2 regions of the Bacillus sp. LJBS17 genome follow, and region 1 is predicted to be linked to the other one. Evidence: a T-box and tRNA genes for the amino acid it is inferred to sense, from the RefSeq annotation. Region 1 holds a T-box; the other holds one or more tRNA genes.
What was found. The T-box of region 1 lies ahead of valS (valine--tRNA ligase). A T-box ahead of a tRNA ligase gene usually reads a tRNA of that ligase, here a tRNA-Val.
Positions count from the first base shown of each region.

Region 1 (8,245 bases):
TTTTTGAAATAGGAATGACAGGATGGGAATTAATTCTGCAGGAGTTAATGTTCGCCGGCAAAACGGGCATGATGAACGGGGCGCAATAATAGATAGATGTAAGGGGATACGGCACCCGGCCGTATAGTAAAAAGAACCAAGGATAAGCCCGAAGATAAAAAGAATGGATAGCATAGACAACACACCTTTACTCATTGAGTTCTGGTATGGATTGTAGCAAAATGGACATCCTGAGCTCCAATTGGGAATATTCAATTTTACACATGAAAAAAACGGCAGAATCTTTTTTTGATTCTGCCGGAGCCGGATGCTTTTATTTCAACCTTTTTCGAATGTCAGAAATAAAGTAAAGAGATCCGGTAATCAGCGTAATTTCATTTGAGCCCTTTTTGCTTTCTATGAATTTGATCACATCGTCTGGATCTTCACTCCAGCTTTTATTGCTGATTTCACTTGCATCATAGAGATCTTTTGCAAGAGAAGCACGCGGGAAATCAAAAGAAGCAAAATGAATCGCATGAGCAATGGTTTCCAGTCTTTTAATCATGTTCTGATACGGTTTGTCCTTTAACGCGCTAAACACCACAGTAATGCGTGAATTGGCGAAACGCTGCTTCATCGTTTCCGCCAGCTTTTCAACACCTTCTTCGTTATGCGCACCGTCTAAATATACCGGAGGATGTTCCTGAACAAGCTCTAACCGTCCCGGCCAAGCAGCCTTCACAAGCCCGCTCCTTAACGCTTCGTCACTGATATGGGCGATATTCTCCTTATTGAGCCACTCCGCAGCCAAAATGGACAAAGCAGCATTTTGTCTTTGATGGGTGCCAATCAGAGATGTCCGAATATCTTCATAGCATTTCTCTTCCGTTTTGAATGAAAACTGTTCTCCTGCAGGCAGAGCCTCTTCATTGAAAATAACACATGCATCATGCAATGACTGGAACGGCGCAGCATGCCGTTGAGCTTCATGGCGGATGACCTGTAAAGCTTCCGGCTGGGTAACTGCTGTAACGATTGGAATACCTTCTTTAATAATACCGGCCTTTTCTCCTGCAATTTCTTCAATGGTGTTTCCCAAAATATTCATATGATCGTGTCCAATGCTTGTAATCACAGTTAAGAGCGGTTCAACCACATTAGTAGAATCGAATCTACCGCCCAAACCTGTTTCAAAAATAACAAAATCGACCTTATGAAATTCTGCAAAATATAAAAATGCACAGGCCGTCATAATTTCAAATTCTGTCGGCTGTCCGTATTCCGTTTGATCAAGGGCTTCAACGTGCGGTTTCATTTGATTGACGAGTGCTGTCCATTCCTCATCTGAAATCGGTATCCCGTTTACGCTGATCCGTTCATTAAACGTAATAATATAAGGCGATGTAAATGTTCCAACCGTATATCCGGCTTCCTGCAGCATAGAACGGATAAAAGCGACAGTTGATCCTTTACCGTTTGTTCCTGCGACGTGGAACGCTCGGATTTTTTTTTCAGGATGTCCTAACCGCGCCATCAGCTGTTTCATTCGGCCAAGTCCGGGCTTCACCCCGAATTTCAGCCTCCCGTGAATCCAGCTGCGCGCATCTTGATATGCAGTAAACAATGATAATCCCCTCTTTTATAAGACAAGGCGGTTTCTCTAGAAACCGCCCCGGCTTTTCATTAACCCTTCAGCTCAGCCATTCGTTTTTGAACAGCGTCACGCTTCGCCACATAATCTTTTTCTTTTTCACGTTCTTCATCAATTACGTGTGCAGGCGCTTTTTTCATAAATCCTTCATTTCCAAGTTTCTTTTGGACACGCTCAACTTCTTTTGTCAGTTTATCAAATTCTTTTTGCAGACGGGCAATTTCTTCATCAATATTGATTAAGCCTTCAAGCGGAAGAATAACCTCTGCTCCTGAGACAACGGCCGTCATCGCCTTATCAACAGCCTCAATATCGGTGCCGATTTTAAGCACGCTCGGATTCGTAAAGCGTTCAACATATGAACGGTTCGCTTCGAGGCGGGCTGCTATTTCGTCTGTGCTTGTTTTAATGTACAGTTCAACCTGCTTGCTCATTGGCGTATTGACTTCACTACGGATATTGCGCACAGAACGGATCAGCTCAACAAGAAGCTTCATGTCAGCTGCCGCTTCAGTATCGGTATGCTCCGGCACTACTGCAGGCCATTGACTTACTGTAATCGATTCCCCTTGGTGAGGAAGGTGCTGCCAAATTTCCTCCGTTAAGAATGGCATAAACGGATGGAGCAGACGCATCGTTTGATCAAGTACGTAAGCAAGGATGGAACGGGTAGTTTTCTTAGCCGCTTCGTCTTCTCCATAAAGCGGAAGCTTCGCCATTTCAATATACCAATCACAGAAATCATCCCAAATAAAGTTATATAAATGGCGTCCTACTTCACCAAATTCATATCGGTCAGCAAGCTGGGTCACGTGCTCGATCGTTTCATTTAATCGCGTTAAAATCCACTTGTCAGCGACTGACTTTTCGCCTGACAGATCAAGCTCATCGTACGTCATGCCATCCATATTCATTAATGCAAAACGGGAGGCGTTCCAAATTTTATTGGCAAAATTCCAGGTCGATTCCACTTTTTCATAGCTGAAGCGCAGATCCTGGCCAGGAGAGCTTCCAGTCGCAAGGAAATAACGCAGAGAATCGGCTCCGTACTTGTCAATCACATCCATCGGGTCGACACCGTTGCCAAGAGATTTACTCATTTTCCGGCCTTGCTCGTCACGGATTAAGCCGTGGATTAAAACATCTTTGAACGGGCGCTCGCCTGTAAATTCAATGCCTTGGAAAATCATGCGTGATACCCAGAAGAAAATGATATCGTACCCTGTCACGAGAACATCTGTCGGATAGTAGCGTTTAAAGTCTTCAGCCGTTACATCAGGCCAGCCCATTGTGGAGAAAGGCCATAGCGCAGAACTGAACCATGTATCCAGTACGTCTGTATCCTGTTCCCAATTTTCGCTGTCTTCCGGCGCTTCAAGCCCGACATATAGCTCGCCTGTTTCTTTATGATACCAGGCAGGAATACGATGGCCCCACCACAATTGACGGGAGATACACCAGTCGCGGATATTTTCCATCCAGTGTAAATACGTTTTTTCGAAACGGTCAGGCACAAAGTTGACCTTTTCTTCTTTCTTTTGCAGCTCAATCGCTGCATCAGCAAGCGGCTGCATGCGCACAAACCATTGTGTAGAAAGATAAGGCTCCACAACAGCCCCGCTTCGTTCACTATGGCCGACAGAGTGCATATGATCCTCGATCTTGAAGAGAACTCCCGCCTCCTGTAAATCTTTCACGAGCTTTTTGCGGCATTCAAAACGATCCATACCTTGATATTGGAGCGCATTTTCATTCATCGTGCCATCTTCATTCATGACAAGGATGCGTTCTAAATTGTGGCGGTTGCCAAGCTCGAAGTCGTTCGGATCATGAGCAGGCGTAATTTTCACGGCACCTGAACCAAATTCCATATCAACATAGTCATCACCGACAATCGGAATTTCACGATTTACAATCGGCAGGATCACCGTTTTTCCGATAAGGTGTTTATAGCGCTCGTCTTCAGGGTGAACGGCAACAGCTGTATCACCGAGCATTGTTTCAGGACGTGTCGTCGCAATTTCAATTGAGCCTGAACCGTCAGCAAGCGGATAGCTCATATGATAGAATGCGCCTTGAACATCCTTGTAAATCACCTCAATGTCGGATAGGGCTGTTTTTGTCGCTGGGTCCCAGTTAATAATATATTCGCCTCTGTAGATCAGGCCTTTTTCATAAAGCTTAACGAATACTTCCCTTACCGCTTTGCTCAAGCCTTCATCCAGCGTAAAACGTTCACGGGAATAATCTAGGCCAAGACCTAATTTCGCCCACTGGCTGCGAATAAAGTCAGCATATTCTTCCTTCCACTTCCACGTTTCTTCGAGGAATTTTTCACGGCCTAAATCGTAGCGGGATTTGCCTTCTTCACGAAGTTTCGCCTCTACTTTAGCCTGTGTCGCGATGCCGGCGTGGTCCATGCCAGGAAGCCACAGCACATCATAGCCCTGCATGCGTTTCATTCTTGTTACAATGTCTTGCAGCGTTGTGTCCCATGCGTGGCCAAGGTGAAGTCTTCCTGTTACGTTTGGCGGCGGGATGACAACAGAGTATGGCTCTTTTGTCTGGTCACTGCCCGCTTCAAAAAATTTGCCTTTTAGCCAAAAATCATATCGGTCTTTTTCAACCGCTGCCGGATCATATTTCGTCGGCATTGTTTGTTCATTCGTTTCCATCATAACCCTCCAGCATGTTTAAAAATGGCTGAGAACGAAAAAAGAGCTCTTCATCCCTGTAAAAGGACGAAAAGCTCTTTCGCGGTACCACCTTTTTTCATGAACTCTATCAGTTCATGCACTTATAACGGATAACGGGTGTTTCCCGAATTTCTCTACTCTTCTTTCAAGAAATTATGCTCCCGGGCGACCTTCCAATCAGACAACATAAGAAGCCTTTCAGCAAACGGCTTCTCTCTCTGCATGCGCCTTTTTTGTACTCTTCCCGTTCTAAGCAGGTGTATTTATCAGCTCATTGTATACATTATTTATGTTCTTTATTATAGTAAAAGTGTTTTTGATTCGTCAATCATCTTTTCCAAAAACACCGCTTTCTATACAGATGGGCAGGCACCTATTGCCCAAGTTTACATATGATGCTTGTAAATGCGTAGAGGAGGATGCACCGTGAAGAAACGTTTCAGCTCTTATTCGCTGCCGCCATGGGTAAGGCAAATTCGGCTTGTATCCGCACAAGTGATTATTCCCATTACGATTTTTCAAGGAATCAGAACCATTTTCTTTCCGACAACCTTTGATGTTTTGCTGCTCGCAATCCTAATCTTTTTAGCTTGCGCCCTTCATTTAGAATGGATATAAACAAACAAGTCCGCGCCATTAAGACGTGGACTCGTTTTCAGCCTGAAATTTTTTCTCTTGTTCAATCTGATGGATTTTCATCACAAACGGCTCTATATTTTTCATTTGCCAATAAGCCTTTAATAATTGTGTACATTCCTCTTTTTCATGCTGTCTTTTCCCAGTTTGATAACCGTTCAGCACCTTGTACATGGCTGCCGGATATGCCATATAGCTGAGAAAAAGGCTGACTTCCGCTTCACGCAAAGGGAATGATTTCGTATATCCATAAAACCATTCGACGCATTCCGGACAAGCTTTCGGAAAGCCTCTGAACATTTTTGTATAAAAGCCGAGCAGGTCGTTTTGCGGCGGACCGACAGATGCTCTTTCGAAGTTTGTAAAATATCCGGTCCCGGCATCATTATACAGAAAATGGTGTATAGACAGGCTGCCGTGGTTCATTACAACCCTTGAAACGTCTTTTTCCTTTGCAGACTCATACCAGTCCTCCAGCCGTTCCAGCGCAAAATTCACCGCGGAAATGGTTTCTGAAAAATAGGTTATGGCCTGGAGTTCAAAAGGAGAAAGGTACCACTCCTTCTCCGCTCTATCCACAAACTGCTCATAGAAAATTTTATCTTGTTCCCACTTTTTTTTCGTTTGCCCGTAATAACGTTCAATCTCATCACGTCTAACCTTTAGTTCCTGCGCGGTTCTCTCGTGAAGACGGGCTGTTTCTCTAAATAAATAAGCATGTTTCTGATCCCGTTCTTCCTCTTGGTCAAATTGGAGCCAAGGCATTAAATAGTAGGTATCTCCGTATTGTATGCCTGCTGAGAAAAACTCACCGCTATTTGTTCTGTAAACGGGAACGAATGAACGAAAGCCTTTTTCCTCAATCGCCACCATATGATCTGTAAAATGCTTGCCGCGACCTTCTTTCAATTTTTTCAGGGCAAATATGCCGTAGTCTGTATACACTTTCCAAACAAGAGGACTGACAGGCTCAATAAATCGAGCAGTCAGTCCGTATTCCTGAAGAACCGATTGGGTATCTTCCATTTCATTCACCACATTTTCCGATCACTTACGGTTTACGCATGGCTATTTTTATATTGAGGAATATAGAGAATCTGTCCTGCTTTTAATTCATCATCCAAGGCTAAAGAATTCATCCTGATCAGCTGCTGGGATGTAATTTCATACCGTTCGCATAAACGCTCGATCGTATCTTCCTGCTGCACAATACAAATTTTCATTCTCGAAAACTCATCCGCTTCTTTTGTAAAGAGTTTTGTTAAATAAAGAGAATTATCACTTTCCTTTGTTTGAGGTTCCTTCGTTTCAGCAGCAGGAGCAACCCTAGGAACAGCATCCGTTTCCTTCCTTTCAGTCTCAGAAGATTCAGGCAGCTGGAAGGATTGAAAAGGTGTTTCTTCCTTAGGCTCTTCAGCTGATGGTGTTTTTCTCACTTCAATTTCGAAGCTCTCTTCCTCTTGTTCTTCCTCCTCCAGCAGCTTAGGCGCTGAATAAAAAGAATCCTCCTCTTCTTGTTCAGGCAGGAAGGTACGGTATGCCGGTTCAGGCAATTCTTCTTGAGATGCCTCCTCCGAGCTTGTTTTTTGATTGAAATGGAAATGTAAATCGGCTTTGTCATTCTCCACATATACAGCTGAAGCTGTTTCTCTGCTATCTTCTATGGAGAGAGCTGCCTCTGATACACTCTCCAAAGCTTCATCCGCTTCCGCCTCTTCTTGGCAAAGCGTAGGATCAGCCTGATCCGATTGAGCTGCTTCTTCATTTTGAGCCTCTTGGCGTAGCGCATATTCATGATTAGGAGACACTGTTGTTTCCTCTTTTTCCTCTGCAATCACAGTCTCTGAATGAAGTTCAGCTTCCAAAGCAGGCGATTCTTCTGCTCCAGCGTGTTCACGAAGCTCAGTCTCCGCTGGAGAGTCTGCTTCTTCACGAACATCCGCTATTGCAGCTGCCGGCTCAGCCGTTTCTTTTTTTGCTTTAACGATCTCTTGAATCTCTATTTCTGAAGGATCAGGTTCTGGCTCAGATTCTTCTGTTTCCGATTCAGCACGAACCTCCGTTTCCGGCACAGCAAGCTTTTCTGACTCGTCTTCCTCTTTCACATCTTCTCTGGCCTCTGGTTCTGAAGCAACCGATTCAGGCGGCTCAGATTCTGCTTTTTCTGTCTCCAGTTCTTCACGGAGCCCCGCTTTCGAGATAAAAAGTTCTGGCGGTTCAGCTGGCGGTTCATGCTGAAGAACTGCTTCCTCTGCCGATGATGCACCCGGTTCTTCTACTATACTATGTGCCGGCGGCTCTGAAAGCTCTTCCTCCCTGAATGCCGCAGGAGCTTCATATAAAGGTATCTCCGGCTCTTTGTCTTGCGTATCGTCCAAAAGCCCTTCGATCGCTAAATCAGCTTGAATTGTTAAAATGCGCGAATCCGTCAATTGATAGTCAAATGCGTCAATAAAGACGAAGACATCCTGTAAATGGCTCACTTTATTTTTCGGAATGGTAATATCCACAGGAAAACAGTGAGTCAGTTCCGCACTTCCATCCTCTCTCTTTCTGACTTGTTCAACAAACCGCTTATCTGTATAAATCTCTTCGGTATGTTTGTTTTGATCTATGTTGTACTCACCTGTAAGTTCAAGCGATCCTATGATTGATACATAATCATTTACTTCCTGAACCCTAATATCAGGATCTAATGAAATAGAAAGCAGTTCAGAAACTTCCTGTCCTTTTTGGAAACAGATCGATTCTTCTACAGAAAATTGCAATCGATGATTTTGCGGCAAGTTCATATCCTCCTTTCATCTAATCCTTAAAATTAGATGTCACTAAAGGTGTATGTATGAACTGGAGAAAATATGAGTGGGAGAGCACGAAAAAACCGGCACAAGGAGTCCTTGATACCGGTTTTCACTCTTATCTGCGGCTGATCTCAGCAAATACTTTCTCAGCTGCCTGGATTGTGTTTTCAATATCTTCATCAGTATGGGCCGTTGAGAGGAAAAGACCTTCGAATTGTGATGGCGGAAGGAATACCCCTTCATTTGCCATCCCTTTATAATAGCTTGCGAACAGCTTCAAATCAGATGATTTCGCTGTTTCATAATTGATGACTGGTTCGTTTGTAAAGAAGAAACCGATCATCGAACCTGCACGGTTAAAGGTATGCGGAATTCCATGAGCCTCGGCAGCTTTTGAAATTCCTTCTTCCAGTCTGTCGCCTTTTTTGATGAAATTCTTGTAGGAATCAGGTGTCAGCTGTTTCAATGTCTCTAAGCCA
Region 1 covers NZ_CP079759.1:2,782,778-2,791,022, forward strand. The annotation lists gene KXZ66_RS14480 (prepilin peptidase) at 1-174, opposite strand, end outside; gene KXZ66_RS14485 (bifunctional folylpolyglutamate synthase/dihydrofolate synthase) at 314-1,606, opposite strand; gene valS (valine--tRNA ligase) at 1,666-4,308, opposite strand; T-box leader at 4,368-4,590, opposite strand; gene KXZ66_RS14495 (hypothetical protein) at 4,756-4,947, shown strand; gene cotN (spore coat protein CotN) at 4,966-5,991, opposite strand; gene spoVID (spore coat morphogenetic protein SpoVID) at 6,024-7,751, opposite strand; gene hemL (glutamate-1-semialdehyde 2,1-aminomutase) at 7,882-8,245, opposite strand, start outside.

Region 2 (8,245 bases), 1.5 Mb from region 1:
CTTGCAAAAGAAAACGGCTGTCTGACCTTTCTGGACAATACATTCATGACACCGGCACTGCAGCGTCCGCTTGACCTCGGCGTGGATATTGTACTTCACAGCGCGACAAAATTCTTAAGCGGACACAGCGATGTGCTCTCAGGTTTGGCTGCTGTCAAAGATGAAGAGCTTGGGAAGCAGCTGTATAAGCTGCAAAACGCGTTCGGCGCCGTCCTTGGCGTACAGGATTGCTGGCTTGTCCTGCGCGGATTAAAAACATTGCAGGTCCGTTTAGAGAAGGCGAGTCAAACAGCCCAGCGGCTTGCGGAATTTTTCCAAAAGCATCCGGCGGTGAAGCGCGTGTATTATCCGGGACTGGCTGATCATCCCGGCGCTGAAACCCATAAAAGCCAGTCAACGGGAGCGGGCGCCGTACTATCTTTTGAGCTTGAAAGCAAAGAGGCCGTTAAGAAGTTAGTCGAGAATGTGTCACTTCCAGTCTTCGCTGTCAGCCTTGGCGCCGTGGAATCGATTTTGTCCTATCCGGCAACGATGTCTCACGCGGCAATGCCTAAGGAAGAGCGTGAAAAACGCGGTATCACTGATGGCCTGCTCCGTCTGAGTGTGGGCGTCGAACATGCAGACGATTTAGAACACGATTTCGAACAAGCGCTGAAAGAAATTGCTCCAGTTGCGGTTCGTTAAAAAAGAAGCCGGGGATGGCCCGGCTTCTTTTATTATTGTTCGTCATCAGGATTCAGAATCGCGAGGACTTGATGATCCTCCCAAACGCCATTAATTTTTACATTTTTTCGGGCGATGCCTTCTTTATGAAATCCCGCTTTTTCTAAAACACGCATGGACCCGAGATTACGGGGCATCACACCGGCTTCAATCCGATGCAGTTTCAATTCGTGGAACGCATAATCAACAACCAATCTGACTGCCTCTGTCATAATGCCCTTTCCATTATGGGCTTTGTCTAAAAAATACCCGATGAACGCAGTTTGCAGCGCGCCACGGATGATTTGAAAGAGCGAAACCGTCCCGATTAATCTATCGTCTGACGCTGTAAAGATGCCAAAATGATATTCTTCATCTTTCTCAAGTCTTTCCTGATACTCGGTTATCCGTTTTCTTTGCCCCTCAACCGTATAGTAATCGTCTGCGCGTATCATAGAAAACTGTTCGAAAAAATCCCGATTTTCGCTTTGCAGCCGCAGATTTTCTTCGGCATCCGTTACTTCTAAAGGTCTAACATAAATGGTTTTTCCTTTTAACATACAGTGATCTCTCCGTTCTCGTGTCAGCATTCCTCTTACATTATTCTCAGGGAAATGCAAATATCCTTTTTATAAGAAGGAAGAAAACCAATTTCCCATAAAAGTGCCAACATAGTTGCCGATTAAGTAGCCGAGCGTACCGACAAGCATGATCGGGGCGACAAGCTCCCGCCATCCCTTGGCAATTGCCATCGCAGCCGCAGTCGTCGGTCCCCCGACAGTAGCGTTGACGGCGAGCAGAATTTCTTCAAGCCGCACGCGGAACAATTTTCCGGCAGCTAAGGAAACCGCTAAATTGCTGATCGCAATGATAAACACGAATAATAGAATAAGAGGCGCATTCGTGACGATTAAGCGGAGATCTGCAGGAATGCCGATCACCACAAAAAACAAATAAATCAAAAAGGTTCCAAGTTCCTGAGATCCATTGAGCCTTTCAAAAAAACGCGGGAAAAGAAAAATGATAAGAACAGTTAAAGACGTAAGCACCAGGTACTGATCGCCAAGCGTACCGGTCAGCAGGGGATGAGAAAAAATGCTTTTAAAATAACCGGAAACCTTCATACTAACCGCAACAAGTGCGAAAGCGGCACCGGCATTAAATGCGATATCCTTTAAGGAAATATCCTTCCGTTTCCAATAGCTTTCAGCACTGTTTCCGCTGTTTCCATCGGCTTTTACCTTCTCTTCAAACGGCATGGCATAATGCCGCTGAAACCATTTGAGTGCAGGAATGCTGATTAAAATAAAAAACAAAAGCGCCATCATAAAATTATCAGCCACAACGGTAGCCGACACATATTCACCAGGCGTCTCAAATTTTGCCGCCATCGCCGCAAAGTTGACCCCGCCGCCGATATAAGAGGCGCTGATCATCCCACCGATTTTATCTAAATAAGGAATATGCTGTTTGAGTAGAAAAAAAGCCAGGATACTGCCAAGCACTGTTCCAACGGAGCTAATCAGAAAAATAAACAGCAAACGCCTGCTTTCCTTAAAAATTTGCCTAACATTGATCTGAAACAATAAAAGTGGTATCGCCAGCGGTACCACATAAGACCACACAGTGTCATACACGGGCGACTCAACAGGAAGCACTCCTACATTTGTAAACACCATAGCACCTGCAAGGGCGATAATAGCGCCCGACACAGCAGACGCCCACTTAAAGCGCTGCTCCAGCCCGATGCTCACTGCCGCCCACACCGCAATAAACCCCCATAATACCCATACATCATCAGAAGAAATCAAAGAATGCAAAACCTCATCACCTCTATTGTTAGAAAATTAAGACATATTATAATAGCCGGGGAACGGAACAGCAAGTCCAAAAAAAGTTTTTCTAAAAAAGCAGTTGACGAATAGAAGGTAAGGTTATATAATAGAACTTGTCAGAAAGACAACAACATACCCAGCAACACATACATATCATGATTCCGTAGCTCAGCTGGGAGAGCGCTACCTTGACAGGGTAGAGGTCGCTGGTTCGAGCCCAGTCGGAATCATAGCTTAAACCCTTGCGTAGCAAGGGTTTTTTATTTTGCCTATTTATTGATTTTGTCATCATTCATCGAGTTGGGGACGGAAGTTTTTTTAAGCTGATTTTGAAGTGAATTCAAAATCAGCTCTGTTTCTATGCTAGGTTAAAGTTTCAATATTCTTTTCGATTTTTTGAATAACTTGTTCGAGCCATATGATTGGAGATACGCCGTAACTAAGAACGTCCACTCCGTCAGCAGCTTCATCGATAAAATCATTCTTTTCTTCATCCGAATAATCGCTGTTAATAAAATCTTTCAATGCAACTATATCAGTTTCTTGCTCTTCTTTTGGAATCTCTTCTAGTATTCGTCCAGTGCTGATTCTGGAGAATCAATATCCTGATGAAAATAACCGCCAAGGAATCCAAATACAGAATCAGAAACTTCGATTTCTATCATTACTTATCACCACCAAGAAACTGGTAACTTTAAATCTGAGAGATGGTACGTATCTTATTCTATATAACTTTCTGCTATATCAATATCATTTGTCATTTCTAAATCAGGGTACTTTTCATCTAATTTTCTTAAACAATTAATAAGTTCTTTACTTTGCAAACTTTCAGCTAAATCTTCAAATACTTCACTGATCCAATATAAATCTTCTTTATTACAATTTTCTAGATAGCTAATTGTATTTTCTTCAGGTATCGATGGCTATTATGAACCAGCTACAAAAGCGAAATTGAAGTAATATAAAAAGGCCCTCTTAAAATGGGGGCCTTTCAGTGTTTCTTTTAAATAGCTTCTTTTAGTTTTTCTATTACACTTTTCAACCATTCTATAGGTGGTAATCCAATTGTCGGGAAATATATTTCTGCATTACACTTTATAATGTCTTCCTTTTTTTCTTTAGTTAGATCGCTATTTAGAAACTCTTCGCAAAACTTAACTGTAAATAGCAAACCTTCTTTACTAATTTCCTCAATAAATTCGTCTAATGCGTGTTCAGGGGATCTGATATCTTGATGAAATGTTGCACCTAAAAAATTTTCTAATTCGTCCAAGAAATCATAACTTTCATCCATGATACTTCCTCTCTTTCTATTTGGTTGGATATCCTGTAAGAATAAAGTTACCGTTGTTATCTTTTTTGAGTATAATTTTTGCGTTTGTAACGTTCTCTACTAGTTCTGAATTTCTTGTTACACTTCTGCCGATTATTTCTCCATCGCCCTTGTATTTTAACATTAATTTAGGTTTTTTAGGATCATCAATCCAATTTTCGATTTTCTTTATATTTTTTGGATCGTTTAAGACTGCATTAGCAATTCTCTCAGCGGTAGCCCTATCTTTAAAAGTAGATGAAGCTGTAATATGTGGGTTAGGATCAGTTCTCAGTCTTTCTATTAATTCTTCATCAGTCTTTCCGATATGTCTTTCTATAAGATGCCCGCCTTTTGCTTCATGAGCAGCTAATCCGCCGCCAGGTGCGAGAGGGGTACTATCACCTTGTTTGACACTACCTGTACCCATGTTGTTAGAACTTTCAGATCTTCTGAGAACACTCTCTTTTTTATCTTCCGCAATACTTTTTAGCAGCGGAGTATTTTTCACATTAATGGTATTCTCAGCATCTTGAAGGATTCCTTCTAATGCAGGAGTATACCGGTTAACAGGAGATTTGACAAACTGTTTTACAGACTTTCCACCTTTCTTAATTGTATCACTAGCTGTTTTCCCAACTTTAGCAAGATCCTTCGAGCCTGTTGAGACAGAGGACTTTCCACCTTTCAATAACAGAAGACTTCCGCCCAAATAAGTAACATAGTGCAGCCGTGTGTATGCATCCCCGTGAATCATTTTTTTATCCCAATTATCCTTCAATGTGTCAACCATACTTTGAAAGGCAGCTTGATAGTCGTATTCCAAAACGGTATCCAGCACTTTTTGAGGATCTTTGTTAAGATTGTCAATTGTCCAACCGATATTCCATCCGAATTGAATGGCTCCTTCACCGGTATCCTTGGCAAGATCGTATATACCAACAATCGCACCCTTGGCGCCATCACCTATGATTTGCAACACTTCTTTTCCGTTATCCATGAAAGCTTTACGCTGTTCAAGAAATGAAACAAATTCAAGCTGTTCAGGGGTAAGATTCTCATAGCCGACCTTCTTGGCAATGTCTAAGTATTCATCTGGATCCGTCACTCCGTCAGCTAGCTTCTTTTTCAGCTCTTTGATTTCTCGTTCTTTCGCTTTATCTTTCTTGATCTTCAAATAAGCTTCAGTCTGTTTCTCGATATCGCCTTTTCTCTTATGTATATCACTTTCTCGATAAGCCTTGGCATTATAATGGATTGGTGTAGCATTCTTGCCTTTGCCTGTGGATTCCTCAAGCTTTTGGAAGTCCTTCTTGATGAATTGCTCGTTTGGCTCTGATTGGGCATATTCAGTAACAAGTGCTTCGTCCACGCTGCCTAGTTTATCGACTGTTTTTTTGCGTTTGTCCTCCGCATCGGCGAGTTCGTCTTTAAAGTCCTCAGTTGAAAACAGATCAAGCGGAAGGATATCGTCGATATCATGTAAGATATCTTTCATGGCTTTCTTTTGTTCAGACATAATAGATTTTGATTTTGTGTAGGCGTTAGCCAGCTCGTGTTCTAAGAAGGATTCTTCTATATAAGCATCAGATAAGCTGGCGTCCTCTAGAGTGCCTGAAATGCTTGTCAAGAAAGCAATTTTCATATCAAGTAAGTCAATCCAATTGTCAGCTACACCTGCATGGTCTTGATAAAATGCTTTAATGTTGTCAGCACCTTTGCCGGAAAACTCACTGTCATCTAAATCAGCTACAGCTTTAAAAGCCTTTTTTAGATTGACCATCTGACTTCTTAATTCTTTGTATTCTTTTACGCGTTTATCTGCTTCTGAAAGCAGTGATTTGGCTTCAAATACTTTCATGATCATATCCTTTCGTTTGAATAGCTCCAACAAGATTTTACCATGGGAAAATGAAGAAATAGACAGCGATGTGATTCAAAAGTGTGAAATGAATAATTTGATCTGTGTCAATTTACCTATTCGGATTATTTGTTTGGAAACTGATGACGCAGTAAGACGATTCCAGCTGATGAATGGTTTAAATAAATCCTAATGGCATTTATGGCCCGAAAACTAAAGCGAAGCTCGAATCCCTTCTTAAATAAAAAAGCCCTTCCCGATTGGGAGGGCTTTTTCTCTTATTTAATAGAAACGTGATGTGTGTACCAGTTTCCGGTTGCAGTGAATCGTAATTCCATATGGCCGTGGCGGTTACCTCCATACTTTACAAACGTGTAATCAGAATTGGCGATTGCATCCTTAGGCGTTTTATCAATGTTTGCAATTTTCTTGGAGGTGATTTTACCATTCCAGCCAGCAAAACCTGAAGCGGATGCACTTGGCGGGCTTTCCCACTTTGTTATTTTCTTTCCATATTCGTATGAATAGTTGTCACTTACTCGAATATCATATAATTTTATCCCTGTAAACTTTACAGCGTAATAGCCACTTGCAGTTTTATTTTGGGTGGCCTGTGTTTTTATCTTTTCCATTCCCATATCTGTACTTACGCCCGTTTCCACAGTGAAACCATTACCGAGATCAATTTCTTGATATGGATGATCTTTGCTGACATGCATACTGTTTAAAGCCTTATTCACTTATTTAACAGTGGGGATTTTCTCAGATGAAAGGGTTCTCAAGTTTTTTTGTTTTGTTACCTCGTGAAAGGTCGCCTTATCAATAATCAGATCAGAATTCTTGTCCACTTTTTCGGCAGCATTTGCACTTTGAAGACTAAACAGAGATGAAAAACTCAAAGCTAGGGCAAAAACCACACCCACAAGTAACTTTTTCATTTTATCCCTCCTTAATGTTATCGTCCCCATCTTATCTTAATGTATAATATTGGTAAAAGAGACGAAAGTAACAAATGATGCTATTGATTAAAGTATTAGGCTTTGAAGGAGCGGGAAGATTGAAAAGTAAATGAATGGTTTTACCCATTTAAACAACCTTATATCACGTGTATATTGGATTGTAGGGGAGGGATATCATGGTCAAGATCATATTGGCATTTGTTTATCTATTTGGCTTCGTTGTGTTGAGCAATTGGGCTTTCGACGGAATATTTTCCGAGAGCTATTTCTCGCCAATCGGTTTCCTTTGGTCTATCTTATTTACATTTTTCATAGGGGTTTATACCGGCTTGCCTTTAATCTACAAAAAGTTTACTCAATCAAGCCGTTTGACTTTGAAAAGTAAAAAGCCGATTTATTTCACTATCGGTACAGCCGTTATTCTCTTTGGGCTTTATTTTCTCAAAAACGAAATCGCCCCCTATTTTATGCTATGTGGCTATTTTTTAACTCTGGCATCAGGTATAGCCCTGACCATCTTATTACAGCCCAAAACCAACAACTGTAAAACAGTATAACCAACAAGAATTAATTAAAAGCCCGTCGTTTTTTAGACGGGCTTTATACAAATTTAATCAAAAAGGAATATTTTTAATCAGAAACTTATGTAAGAAACCCTATAAAATAGGGTTTGGGAATAAAACGTCTGTTCGTGTCAGAACATAATCGCTACCTTGTGACAGGGAGGAGATCCCTGGTTCGAGCCCAGTCGGAATCATAGCTTAAAACCTTGCGTAGCAAGGGTTTTTTACTTTTTATGGGCTGTCGGTTTATTAATGCAGTATATGATTTAAATGAAAACTCAGGAATAATATTGAGTTGAGAAGATAAAATAAAAACCCCATTTCTAAAGTCCAAAATGGGGTTATTTCTTAATATCATATTAAGTTGCTGCTCTATCTGCGACCTTATAAGTGGACTGCTCAGAAAGAGCGTATGAAGCGCTGGATACTCCAACAATGCCAAGCAAGAGCGCTAAACAAATTGCAATTTTACATTTTTTCATTTAAATGTTTCCCCCTTTGAATTTGTTTACGTGCTTCAATTGCCATTTGATAAAAATCGACCGCATCATGTCTGTCTTCTTTGTTGGTCAAAAAATCAGCAACAGCAACAGCGTATTCTTCCATATCACCATAAAGGTTTTTCTCTTTGAAGAACTTGAACACTTCTCTAAGTGTTTGTAAGTCAAATGATAAATAAAGACCTTTAATCAGTTTTAATTTCTCGGTTACTTCTTGGTTGTTGTGTCGGGCAGCAATCTTCTGACCTTCCTGGTATAATTCTAACGCAGCCTTTAAATCATTCTTCTTTGCTTTGACATACGCCAGATTAAAAATCGCTTTCCACTCATAAATGTGCTTTCGATTCTTATGAATTTCATAGGCGATTTTAAATTTTTCTCATAATTGTCAAGTTTTTCAAGATTATTATAACATAATCCCACATTAAAATGAGCTGAACCAATTAAATGTTGTTCCCCTATTTTTATAGCATCATTTAAGGCTTTTTCAGCTGTTTCTATAGCGTCCTCATA
Region 2 covers NZ_CP079759.1:1,241,324-1,249,568, forward strand. The annotation lists gene metC (cystathionine beta-lyase) at 1-684, shown strand, start outside; gene KXZ66_RS06395 (GNAT family N-acetyltransferase) at 717-1,262, opposite strand; gene KXZ66_RS06400 (DUF819 family protein) at 1,332-2,522, opposite strand; tRNA gene KXZ66_RS06405 (tRNA-Val) at 2,695-2,767, shown strand; partial or broken gene KXZ66_RS06410 (contact-dependent growth inhibition system immunity protein) at 2,901-3,202, opposite strand; partial or broken gene KXZ66_RS22535 (hypothetical protein) at 3,257-3,448, opposite strand; gene KXZ66_RS06415 (contact-dependent growth inhibition system immunity protein) at 3,541-3,831, opposite strand; gene KXZ66_RS06420 (ribonuclease YeeF family protein) at 3,848-5,710, opposite strand; partial or broken gene KXZ66_RS22820 (peptidoglycan-binding protein) at 5,847-5,955, shown strand; gene KXZ66_RS06425 (hypothetical protein) at 5,989-6,429, opposite strand; gene KXZ66_RS06430 (hypothetical protein) at 6,451-6,648, opposite strand; gene KXZ66_RS06435 (hypothetical protein) at 6,846-7,226, shown strand; gene KXZ66_RS22540 (hypothetical protein) at 7,701-7,838, opposite strand; gene KXZ66_RS22545 (aspartate phosphatase) at 8,006-8,245, opposite strand, start outside.
Region 2: it encodes a tRNA-Val, which carries the amino acid that the T-box ahead of valS (valine--tRNA ligase) is inferred to sense. The anticodon was not compared.